One region of the Vibrio sp. Vb0667 genome, then DNA from elsewhere that is predicted to be linked to it. Evidence: predicted binding sites of a transcription regulator. Region 1 holds the regulator's gene; each other region holds the start of a gene.
What was found. Region 1 encodes MetJ, which represses methionine synthesis genes. Its sites were predicted from a motif close to TTAGACNTNTANANGTCTAA; they were not measured.

Region 1 (4,293 bases):
TAAAAACGCTCGTGCATCTTGTGCAACCGCAGGGATAGAACGTTGAGATAATAACGCGGCCAATAGGCGAGCAGACCATACTTCTCCGTGTCCCAGTACCGCAGCTTTTTGCGCATTAGTGAGTGGTGCAGTCAGTTCCGAGAGAGTACTGAACTCATCATGTAATAAAGCTAACAGCTCTTCTTTTGCTTCACTCTCCAACAAGCTTTCTATTAGCTCAGTTTGGAACTGTCTCAAGCTTTGAAGCGCTTCATGCGCAATTCGGCCATCTTTACTTAACCCTTCCAAAAACTCAATCAAGCGGTTAGTGGTTTTTCCTGCAGCAGATACGACCACAAGATCATTTTCTGTCGAATACTCCTTGAGAATACCCACAACGCGTAAGTAGCATTCTGGGTTTGCTAAGCTACTGCCACCAAACTTATGCAGCTGACGTTGTACAGTCATTGTTATCGTCTCCTATTACTGGGTAGCTTTAGCGAACGCTTGTTCTAAATCTGTGATGAGGTCTTGTGCATCTTCCAAACCGACAGACAAACGCAATAGTTGATGAGAGACCCCAGCCTCCGCCAGCGCCTCCTCACCCATTGCACGGTGCGTCATAGATGCTGGGTGGCAAATCAAACTTTCTACACCACCTAATGACTCTGCTAATGAAAACAGTTGGAGCTCTTTCACAAACACCTTTAACTGCTCAAACGAACCAGCAAACTCAAAACTCAACATAGAGCCAAAGCCCGTTTGCTGCTTTTTAGCAATGTCGTGACCTGGATGTTCCGGCAGGCTTGGATGATAGATAGTTTTAACTAACGCTTGTTTCTGTAGGTAAGCTAGTACCTGCTGTGAGCTCTCTTCATGTACTCTCATACGAGCAGCAAGCGTACGAATACCTCGCAGTGTCATGTAACTATCGAAAGGTGTGCCCGTTGCACCAATACAATTACCCCACCATGCAAGCTCTTCTGCATGCGCTTCTGTGTTGGTGATGATTACTCCACCAATTACGTCCGAATGACCGTTGATGTACTTTGTTGTGGAGTGGATAACAAAATCCGCACCTAGCTCTAAAGGTTTTTGGTACACGGGTGTCAAAAAGGTATTGTCCACCGCAACTAACGCGCCGATTTGTTTCGCTTTTTCACAAGTAGCTGCAATATCCACTACGCGAACCAGAGGGTTTGACGGAGTTTCTAGCAAAATGAGTTTTGGTTTTTGTGCCAATGCAGCATCTAAAGCCTGTTCGTCTGATTGATCGACAAACTGAACCTTAAAATCGCCTTTGTTAGCTCGGGTATTAAAAAGACGATAGGTACCACCATAACAATCGTGAGGAGCAATAATGAGATCATCTGGGCCGAGAAAAGCGGAAACCCATAAATTTAATGCCGACGTACCGCAGTTAGTAACAACCGCTCCTTTTCCAGACTCAAGTTCAGATAGCGCACTTTCCAACAGTCCGCGGTTTGGATTACCAGATCGTGTGTAATCATACTTGGGCACTTCACCAAAAGCAGGAAAACCATAGTTAGTGGAAAGATAAATAGGTGGAACGACAGCATGATATTGGCTGTCTGATTCAATACCAGTGCGTACTGCAATGGTCGCAGGTTTGCGAGTGCTCATGGGTGTATCCTTTCACGGGTAATGACTTCTAAATAGGAATGCGCTATATCTAATGAGTAACATAAAGTGATCAACACGCTTCCTTTGCTGTTATGTTCACTTTACTCGTCAAAAAATGAGACGTCAACACTTCTAGACGTCTATATGTCTTTGCTTATGGCGGTAAATGCAGCTAAAATCAGCACCTAAATTATTTTTAACCGATTACATAAATGAAGGTGTGCAATGGCTGACTGGAATGGCGAATACATTAGCCCATATGCAGAGCACGGCAAAAAAAGCGAACAAGTAAAAAAAATTACCGTCTCTATCCCGCTAAAAGTTTTAAAGGTGCTAACTGATGAGCGTACTCGCCGTCAGATCAATAACTTACGCCATGCAACCAATAGCGAATTGCTATGCGAGGCATTTTTGCACGCGTACACAGGTCAGCCACTTCCGACAGATGAAGACCTTCGTAAAGACCGTCCTGATGATATTCCAACAGAAGTAAAAGCGCTGATGACGGAAATGGGCATCGAATTTGAGTCATTCGACGAAGAATAAAAAAGCCTGATAAAAGGTTTCAGGTAATAACTCTTGCCTCGAGCCAAATGGATGACATAAAAAATGGGACGCAATAGCGTCCCATTTTTTGTGTATCACATCTGAAAGATATATTACTCTGCCATGTAGTTTTCAGGCATCTCGATACGAGCTACACCTGAATTAACCGCCGCCTGAGCAACCGCTTTTGCAACACGTGGTAGCAAACGTGAATCCATTGGTTTTGGAATAATATAGTCCGCACCAAACTCTAGCTTATCAACACCGGCAGCCTTCAATACGGCTTCAGGTACAGGCTCTTTTGCTAGCTCACGAATCGCCTCAACGGCTGCAAGTTTCATTTCATCATTGATTTCACTTGCACGCACATCAAGAGCACCGCGGAAAATGAATGGGAAACACAATACGTTGTTAACTTGGTTAGGATAATCACTACGGCCAGTACCCATGATCAAGTCATCACGAACTGCGTGAGCAAGTTCCGGCTTGATTTCAGGATCCGGGTTAGAACATGCGAATACGATTGGCTTATCTGCCATCAACTTCAACGCTTCCGCTGGCAATAGGTTTGGACCAGATACACCTAGGAACAGATCTGCACCTTCAATCACGTCTTCTAGTGTGCGCTTATCTGTATTGTTCGCAAATAGCTGCTTATATTCATTAAGATCATCACGACGAGTGTGAATCACACCTTTGCGATCTAGCATGTAGATTTTTTCGCGCATTGCGCCGCATTTGATCAGAAGCTCCATACACGCTACAGCGGCAGCGCCAGCGCCAAGACAAACAATTGTTGAATCTTCAAGTTTCTTACCTTGAAGTTCGATTGCATTCAGCATACCCGCTGCCGTTACAATAGCAGTACCATGTTGATCATCGTGGAATACTGGTACATCACAACGTTCAATCAGACGCTTTTCAATCTCAAAACAGTCTGGTGCTTTAATATCTTCAAGGTTGATACCGCCAAAAGTGTCTGCAATGCTCGCAACAGTATCAACAAATTCATCGATCGTGCGGTGCTTAACTTCAATATCAATAGAGTCAAGACCTGCAAAACGCTTAAACAGTAACGCTTTACCTTCCATCACTGGCTTAGATGCAAGTGGACCTAGGTTACCTAGACCTAGAATAGCGGTACCGTTAGAAATAACAGCAACCATGTTCCCTTTTGCAGTGTACTTGTACACGTTATCCGGGTTTTGTGCGATTTCACGCACTGGCTCTGCAACACCAGGGCTATATGCAAGGGCAAGATCACCCGCCGTTTCCGCAGGCTTTGTCAGTTCGACAGCAATCTTTCCTGGAGTTGGATAAGCATGGTAATCCAATGCTTTTTGGCGATGTTCTTCTTCTGGAGTGGCTGCTTGGTGGTTGTCTTCAGACATGGACGTTTCTCTTTTTTATTTTTAGGTAAGGGGGCATAAATTCTATCGGATAGAAATCAAACTTCATAGGCAAGATTGCGAGCAATATCCTTAAAAAGCCGATAATAAAAGAGATTAGACCAGATAACGGGGTTAAGCACCCGATTTTCGAGTCAGGTGCTCTTTCTTCTTACTATTATTGGAGTATGCAAACTTAGAAAGTATCGTTACTCTTCGTCCACGTATTGCGCTTGGAGATAATTCTCAATACCAGACATTTCAATCAAGCCAAGTTGCGTCTCTAGCCAATCAACATGTTCTTCTTCATCTTCAAGAATATCTTGGAAGAGATCTCGAGACACATAATCTCGAATGTCTTCAGCGTAGGCAATCGCATCTTTTAAATCTGGAATAGCCGCCATTTCAAGCTTTAAGTCACACTCGAGCATTTCCTTGGTATCTTCACCAATCATCAACTTACCTAAATCTTGTAGGTTCGGTAGGCCTTCAAGGAACAAAATACGCTCAATTAGATGATCGGCATGCTTCATCTCATCGATAGATTCGTGATATTCCTTGTCTGCTAGGTGCTTTAAGCCCCAGTCTTTATACATTCGGGCGTGAAGAAAATACTGATTAATAGCGACGAGCTCGTTACCGAGCACTTTATTGAGATGTTGAATGATGATTGGATCGCCTTTCATGACAAAACCCTCCTCTTTGGCTTCATTTAAATGTAGAAGCAAATGAGAAG
Region 2 (4,293 bases), on a different contig from region 1:
GGCCTGTCACGCCGGGGGTCGCGGGTTCGAGTCCCGTCCACTCCGCCACTTATATTAAGCCTCAGTCGAAAGACTGGGGCTTTTTTCGTTTTGGTTACCTGACTTACCTTAAACCCACTCTCATATTTAAATCTTGCATCTCGAGTTACACTACCCTCTTCACATGGTTTTAATACGTCGTGAACGAGCTAGCACGTAACTCTGTGCCTTAGTCTTAGTCTTATTCCGATACCAAGCTCTAACCAAAGCTCCTTTTATTCGATATTAGAAAATCTAGTTATGTGACAGAGTTTAATTGTTTGAAGTGTCGCTTGTTTCTAATTTGAAAATAGGATGACTTTGAATACAAGTTTAGTCTCACTGAGATCAAGAGGGAGGGGGCTAAATTTCTGTTAAGGCTTTGATCTACTGAATGCTAGCTCAGTTTTATCTTGATGAGGTTGCTAACCTGTTTGGGTTCTGAACGCAATCACCCTAAATGTCTCTTTCTCATAAAAATACAAACTCGCTCATTGCTAAGTATTGTGGAAGTTTAGCTTTGATGTTTGCGAGGAGCCTATATTGCCAAGGGAAGAGAAGTGATACAGATGAAAATGGGTAAATTAAAAGGCTCGTCTATGAATACTATCTATCGGCAATAGTTAGTATCTATGAAAATGTAGCGTAGCGATTCTTAGTATATTTGAAGGTATATCAAAGAATAAGGAGCATTAGTCCTTGAAGGGGAGTCTGAAAATTAGTTATGAAAAAAGCAGCTAGGTAGCTGCTTTTTATTTATTAAGTTACGTGTCTTTAAGAGTCCAATGGCTCCGTATGTTCCGGAGTGGTTATTGCTTGGTTATTCTCTTCCATCTTCTTCTCTTCTGCTTTTGCTTTTTCAATCATTGGAGTGATTGTTGAGCCTTGAATGAGGATAGAGAAAACAACGACGGAGTAGGTCATTACAAGAATAATCTCTTTTACATCGATTAACTTATCTTGAATCACCCAAATACCAGATGGAATAGAAAGTGCCATCGCTAGTGCTAGGCCTCCGCGTAAACCGCCCCACGTCAAAATACGCACTGACCATGGATTATATTTTCTGTAACGTTTAAAGCCTATGTAAGAAAGAAATACACTTAGATAGCGAGCTGCTAGTACAAGAGGGACTGAAATAGCCATCATGATCCAGTCTTCTTTGTGGAATTCAAATAGCAGCATCGACATGCCGATCAGTAGGAATAACACGCCATTCAAGAACTCATCAACAAGCTCCCAAAAATGGTCAAGGTGATCTTCACTCTCTTTTGAAAAGCCAATAAAGCGTGTCCAGTTGCCAATCATAATACCGGATACAACCATCGCGAGTGGGCCTGATACATGGATGTATTCAGCAAATGCGTAACCTGCTGTTGGGACACCAATGGTAAGTAACAATTCCATTGAGTGATCATCGGTGGCACTGATCAAGTAGTGGAATAGCAAACCGAGGACGAAACCATATGTGATACCACCGATAGCTTCTTGGATGAAGAGTAAGGTGACACTACCTACAGTTGGTGCCTCAGTGCCAAATGCAATCGTAAATAGAGTGACGAAGATAACCAAACCGAAGCCATCATTGAAGAGCGATTCTCCTTCAATCTGAGTGGAGATACGTTTAGGAGCATCTAGTTTTTTCACAATAGCCAATACAGCGATTGGGTCAGTTGGCGATATTAGAGCACCAAATAGTAAGCAGTAGACCAAATCAAATTGGATGCCAATTAACTGACAAAACCCATACAGCGCAAATCCAATAAAGAACGTAGAAAACAGTGTAGCTCCAAGGGCTAAAACAGTGATCTCCCACTTTTGATCTTTAAGGTTCGGGAGTTTGATGCCTAGTCCACCAGCAAATAGTAAGAAGCCAAGAATGCCTTTGAGCAAGAAATCTTCGAAGTTAATCCTTGTGACCGTCTCCGTCGCAATTTCGGTGAGATGGAACCAGTTGTTTTGACCCGCAATTAAGATTAGAAGTGAAAGCACCATTGAACCTGCGGTAATCGCAATGGTGGTTTGCATCTTTCCTATCTTGCTGTTTACAAAAGCAATTAGCATCGCAGCTGCGGATAGAAAACATAAAGTATGATAGACCGACATAGAGCTCTCTATTTGTAACATTTTATGAATGGAATTCTCGGCTGATGCTGCTTAAATAGCAAACATTTTTTCGTGATTATTTTGTAAGTTAAGAAGGAGATAAAATAATCATTAATTCCACGTTTAGACGTCTAGACTCCTGAAGTTTGTGTGATAGGATGGAAAGATAACTAAAGGAATGAGGCTGTACTGTGGGAAGTAACGTAAGACAACAGATTGAAGCTCAATTGAAGCAACGTATTCTTTTGATTGATGGTGGTATGGGAACCATGATTCAAGGGTACAAACTTGAAGAGCAAGACTATCGAGGAACGCGCTTTGCGGATTGGCATTGTGATCTAAAAGGTAACAACGACCTGTTGGTTCTAAGTCAGCCTCAACTTATCAAGGAAATTCACGCTGCATATTTAGAAGCGGGTGCAGATATTCTTGAGACCAACACTTTTAACGCAACAACCATTGCGATGGCTGACTACGAGATGGAAAGCCTAAGTGAAGAAATTAACTTTGCAGCTGCCAAGCTTGCACGTGAAGTTGCAGACGAATGGACCGCAAAAACACCCGATAAACCACGTTATGTCGCAGGGGTTTTAGGGCCGACAAACCGAACTTGTTCTATTTCTCCTGATGTAAATGACCCCGGATATCGAAATGTTTCTTTCGACGAGTTAGTTGAGGCTTACTCTGAATCGACTCGAGCGCTTATTAAAGGTGGTTCAGACCTTATTCTTATCGAGACCATCTTCGATACGCTTAACGCTAAGGCTTGTTCATTTGCTGTTGAAAGTGTGTTTGAAGAGATGGGTATTGAGTTACCTGTGATGATCTCGGGGACTATTACTGATGCTTCCGGTAGAACATTATCCGGTCAAACCACAGAAGCGTTTTACAACTCATTACGTCATGTTAAACCGATTTCGTTTGGTTTGAACTGTGCACTTGGCCCGGATGAACTGCGTCCTTATGTTGAAGAGCTCTCTCGTATATCAGAATCTTTTGTTTCCGCTCACCCAAATGCTGGGCTTCCGAATGCATTCGGCGAATACGATTTGTCGCCAGAAGATATGGCTAAGCATGTTAAAGAGTGGGCTCAAAGTGGCTTTTTAAACTTGATTGGTGGGTGTTGTGGTACAACTCCTGAGCACATTCGCCAAATGGCACTCGCGGTTGAAAATATCGCCCCTCGTCAATTACCTGAACTTCCCGTTGCTTGTCGCTTGTCTGGCTTAGAGCCGCTCGCGATTGATAAAGACTCTTTATTTATCAATGTCGGTGAGCGTACGAATGTAACCGGTTCTGCGCGTTTTAAGCGCTTGATTAAAGAAGAGCTGTACGATGAAGCGCTCGATGTGGCTCGTCAACAAGTTGAAAATGGCGCTCAAATTATCGATATCAACATGGATGAAGGCATGTTGGATGCACAAGCTTGTATGGTTCGCTTTTTAAACCTTTGTGCGTCAGAACCTGAAATCTCAAAAGTACCAATCATGGTTGACTCTTCCAAGTGGGAGGTTATTGAAGCCGGTCTTAAGTGCATCCAAGGCAAAGGCATTGTTAACTCGATCTCTCTCAAAGAAGGCAAAGAGAAATTCGTTGAACAAGCTAAGTTGATCCGCCGTTACGGTGCGGCTGTGATTGTGATGGGGTTTGATGAGATTGGGCAAGCAGATACACGTGAGCGCAAAGTAGAAATTTGTACCAACGCTTACCGAATTCTTGTTGATGAAGTGGGCTTTCCACCAGAAGACATCATTTTTGACCCAAACATTTTTGCCATTGCTACGGGGATCGAGGAGCATAATAACTACGCGGTGGATTTCATTGAAGCCGTTGGCGATATCAAACGTGATTTACCACATGCGATGATCTCGGGTGGTGTTTCTAACGTCTCATTCTCTTTCCGTGGCAATAACTATGTACGTGAAGCGATTCACGCGGTGTTCCTCTACCACTGTTTTAAAAATGGTATGGATATGGGGATTGTGAATGCGGGTCAGTTAGAAATCTACGATAACGTGCCTGAAAAATTGCGTGAGGCTGTGGAAGATGTCGTTCTTAACCGTCGTGATGACGCCACTGAGAGATTGTTAGATATCGCGGCGGAATATGCAGGCAAAGGGGTAGGTAAAGAGGAGGATGCCTCTGCACTTGAGTGGAGAACTTGGCCTG
Region 3 (4,293 bases), on a different contig from region 1:
ATGAAATAGGTGAGCTAGGAAAACAAGGCGTTTTGCTTAACCAAGATCCTTATGCAAATCGTGTTGAGTACAGCTTTACTAAGCTGAATGATGTGAAGCCAGACATGATCGAAGAAGCGACTAAGAATGCGCGTGAAGTGGCTGAGAAATTTGCGAAAGACTCACAGAGTTCACTGGGTAAGATCAAACGTGCAACTCAAGGGCAGTTCTCGATTTATGACCGAGACAGCAACACGCCTTACATTAAGAAAGTACGAGTGGTATCGACGGTTCAATATTACTTATCTGATTAAAGTTGCGCTCATATAGCCAATAGTTGGTCGTTCCATCACCCTCTGTTTGTAGAGGTATCTATGCTCTGTGATAGGGAAATCAGTCTTCGCTGACGCTATATACAAGTACTTTTTTATAAAACTAAGTTCTTAACAGTGATGAGGTGAGTTTGATAATAATCAAGCTCACTTGTTTCTTATGAGCGTAAGTTAGTATGACTTATTGCTAGAAGGAATTAGTATCATGGCATACAAGCACTTTGTTAGAGAACTACTGGGTTTAGCGATTGTTGTCTCTGTCGTCTTTGGTGTATTAGGCGTGATGTTAGAGCTCTTTGCACTGACGGCACTTTGGGAGCATCAGCAAACGATAGCCGATGTTTTCTTCCATGAATCTCTCTACTTCATCGTATTTTTAATCCCACCATACTTCCTCTGGAAGTTGATTAACCGCCCTGAATTGGTTTCTGCTGACCAAGCTTATTTGGCAATGAAGTTAGAAGCTGAAAGTCGACAATGAGTCAATTTAGTGAGTAATGAAAAGAAGAGGCTATGAGAAAACATTAGCCTCTTTCCTATCTGATTAGTGAGCAAAGTATTCGTTGCTTTATTGATTAAAAAGCTGCTTCTATTGTGCCTTTGAACGTACGATCGAGGTAATCACGAATTGCTTGAGATTGGTAAATAGAAACGAACTTTTTATACGCTTCATTATTTTTGTCTGCGTCACGAGTAGCGATGACCATGACGGCCAGCGGTGCGTCTTTTGCTTCAAGATAGATACTTTGTTTCTTCGGATCTAAACCAGAAGACATTACGTAGTTCATTGTAATCGCAGCCGCGTCCACATCATCTAATGTTCTTGGTAGCTGAGCGGCATCTACCTCGACAAATTCAAATGATTTTGCGTTTTTTGTGATATCAGTTAGGGCGGCTTTATGGCCAACACCCTGTTTCAGCTCAATTAAACCTGCATCGGCGAGTAGCAACAGACCACGACCACCGTTGGTAGGGTCATTTGGAAGCGCTATACGTGCATTGTTTGGAAGCTCTTGCAGTGAGCGATACTTATTAGAATAAAGCCCCATACGCATAAGAATGGACTGACCAATTGATACTAATTGGGCGTTATGGCTACTGTTGAAGTTGTCTAAAAATGGCTGGTGCTGATAGCTATTAATATCGATGCTACCATCGCTAAGAGCGGCATTAGGTGTCACGTAGTCAGAAAACTCAATGACTTCGACATTCAAACCTTGCTTCGCAGCCTCCTTCGCTACCGCCTCGACTACTTGTGCATGTGGTCCAACTGTCGCGCCCACTTTAATGACAGAGTCATCTTTTTCTCCACAAGCGCTTAAGCCGACTACTGCCGTGAGAATCAAAGCTAGTTTCTTTAAGTGACCAATACTTTTCATTGTAGCTCCATTTTTGCTTTAGACGTCCATACGTTTATATGTCCATCCTATCAGAAGTTGTCTGAGGGTCAATGGTTTAAATCACGAGCAGACATTTTGTTTCTATTGCTCGTATAGAAAGCCAGATAATAGTTAAAGAAGAGGGGAAGAGGAAAAGCTATTACGAGGTTAGTGACGAGTTACCGCAACTGTACCCAAAGATATAAGATACAAAAAAGGCGTAGTAGGTATTAACCTGCTACGCCTTTCGAAATATGGTGGCCCCTCGCAGACTTGAACTGCGGACCAATCGATTATGAGTCGACTGCTCTAACCACTGAGCTAAGGGGCCTTGATAGGACAACGATTATAGGGGAAGCGTTGCAAGGTGTCTAGATACCAACTAGGGCAATTGCGCTTAGTTTTTATCCACTTAGAACAGTAGATAATAAAAAAGGTGACCTAAAGTCACCTTTTTTGATTTCTAAAAGCTTATATGCGCTGCGATTATTCGTCTAGGAAGCTGCGCAGAGTCTCTGAGCGGCTTGGGTGACGAAGTTTACGTAGTGCTTTTGCTTCGATCTGACGGATACGTTCACGAGTAACGTCGAACTGCTTACCAACTTCTTCTAGAGTATGGTCAGTGTTCATGTCGATACCAAAGCGCATACGAAGTACTTTCGCTTCACGTGGCGTTAGACCTGCAAGCACGTCTTTTGTTGCCACTTTAAGGCTAGTTGCTGTTGCAGAATCTAGCGGAAGTTCTAGCGTTGTATCTTCGATAAAATCACCTAGATGCGAATCTTCGTCGTCACCGATTGGTGTCTCCATTGAGATAGGCTCTTTAGCGATTTTTAGAACTTTACGAATCTTGTCTTCTGGCATTTGCATGCGCTCTGCCAGTTCTTCCGGTAGTGGCTCGCGACCCATCTCTTGCAACATTTGACGAGAAATACGGTTTAGCTTGTTGATCGTTTCGATCATGTGTACCGGGATACGAATCGTACGTGCTTGGTCCGCGATTGAACGAGTGATTGCCTGACGGATCCACCACGTTGCGTAAGTCGAGAACTTGTAACCACGACGATATTCGAACTTATCTACCGCTTTCATCAGACCGATGTTACCTTCCTGGATCAGATCCAAGAACTGTAGGCCACGGTTGGTGTATTTCTTCGCGATAGAAATTACAAGACGCAAGTTCGCTTCAACCATCTCTTTCTTCGCACGGCGAGCTTTTGCTTCACCGATAGACATACGACGGCTGATGTCTTTAATGTTCTGTACGTTTAGAGAAGTCTCTTCTTCAATCATTTTTAGCTTAGCGATTGAACGACGGATTTCTTCTTCGTTACGTTTGATCTTTTCAGCGTATGGCTTGTCTGAAGCAAGAACTTCATCCAGCCAAGCTTCACTTGATTCATTACCAGTGAACAGCGCGATGAATGATTTCTTCGGCATTTTGCCGTATTCAACCACTGACTTCATGATCAGACGCTCTTGTGTACGAACGCGATCCATAGCAGTACGCAGTTCATTCACTAGGTGATCAAACTGTTTAGGCGTTAGACGAAACTCGCGGAATACGTCTAGCATCATTTCATTAGCAACGGTTGCTTTCGGGCTGTTATAGCCGTACTCGTTGATTGCTAATTGAAGATTTTGATAGGTGCTGCGTAGTTGGTTGAATTTCTCTAGCGCTAATTCAGGATCGATACCTACATCTTCTTCAGAATCATCTGAATCGTCATCGCTATCTTCGTCGTCATCAACGTCTTCATCGTCTTCTTCTTCTAACTGAGATTCAGTCAGTTCAGAACCGATGTGTGTTGCCGTTGGTGCAGCGGTGTCGTCAGCATCTGGATCTACAAAACCTGAAATTAGGTCTGTAAGACGTAGTTCTTCAGCTTGAACTTTGTCAAATTGCTCAAGAATGTACGGAATTGTGCCTGGGTATTCAGCAACAGACGATTGAACTTGGTTAATACCTTCTTCAATACGTTTTGCGATGTCGATTTCGCCTTCGCGAGTTAGAAGTTCGACAGTACCCATCTCACGCATGTACATACGTACTGGGTCTGTTGTACGACCAATCTCACTCTCTACGCTAGAAAGTGCAGCGGCTGCAGCTTCGGCTGCATCTTCATCGGTAATATTTGTGTCATCGTTCAGTGCTAAATCATCAGCATCAGGAGCAGTTTCTACTACCTTAATGCCCATGTCGTTGATCATCTGAATGATGTCTTCTACCTGTTCTGAATCTACGATTTCAGCAGGTAGGTGGTCATTTACTTCGGCGTAGGTCAGATAGCCTTGTTCCTTGCCTTTAATAACAAGTGACTTTAGCTGTGACTGCGGATTGTGATCCATAGACGGTATCCAACTTCGTAATCTGGTGAAGGAATCAGTATGCGAAATGCAAACCACTTACTATAACAAATTAAATCGTTGCTGACTAATTAAACAGGGTTACGCTTTTAAATCTAGCATAAGTGCTAGCAGCTCCCTTTTCTCTTCGGCTGATAAACCGACACTTCTTGCTTTGGCCTGCAGGTTTTCAATTTGTTTTTCTACGCACTGGGCAATAATTTTATCCAGTGAGTCTAAAAAGATTTCTTCTTGGT

Region 2: metH (methionine synthase) is a predicted target of MetJ. The motif match lies at 2,248-2,267, and genes of this name have one in related genera.
Region 3: R8269_RS17760 (MetQ/NlpA family ABC transporter substrate-binding protein) is a predicted target of MetJ. The motif match lies at 1,709-1,728, and genes of this name have one in related genera.

What each region holds. Positions count from the first base shown of each region.
Region 1 is NZ_JAWPOL010000029.1:46,776-51,068, forward strand. Features, by position in the region: gene R8269_RS19460 (bifunctional aspartate kinase/homoserine dehydrogenase II) at 1-447, opposite strand, end outside; gene R8269_RS19465 (O-succinylhomoserine (thiol)-lyase) at 463-1,623, opposite strand; gene metJ (met regulon transcriptional regulator MetJ) at 1,849-2,169, shown strand; gene R8269_RS19475 (malic enzyme-like NAD(P)-binding protein) at 2,283-3,560, opposite strand; gene bfr (bacterioferritin) at 3,767-4,243, opposite strand.
Region 2 is NZ_JAWPOL010000043.1:2-4,294, forward strand. Features, by position in the region: gene R8269_RS21870 (cation:proton antiporter) at 793-2,124, opposite strand; gene metH (methionine synthase) at 2,316-4,293, shown strand, end outside.
Region 3 is NZ_JAWPOL010000023.1:37,765-42,057, reverse strand. Features, by position in the region: gene R8269_RS17770 (SIMPL domain-containing protein) at 1-293, shown strand, start outside; gene R8269_RS17765 (hypothetical protein) at 517-792, shown strand; gene R8269_RS17760 (MetQ/NlpA family ABC transporter substrate-binding protein) at 887-1,690, opposite strand; tRNA gene R8269_RS17755 (tRNA-Ile) at 1,946-2,021, opposite strand; gene rpoD (RNA polymerase sigma factor RpoD) at 2,177-4,039, opposite strand; gene dnaG (DNA primase) at 4,139-4,293, opposite strand, start outside.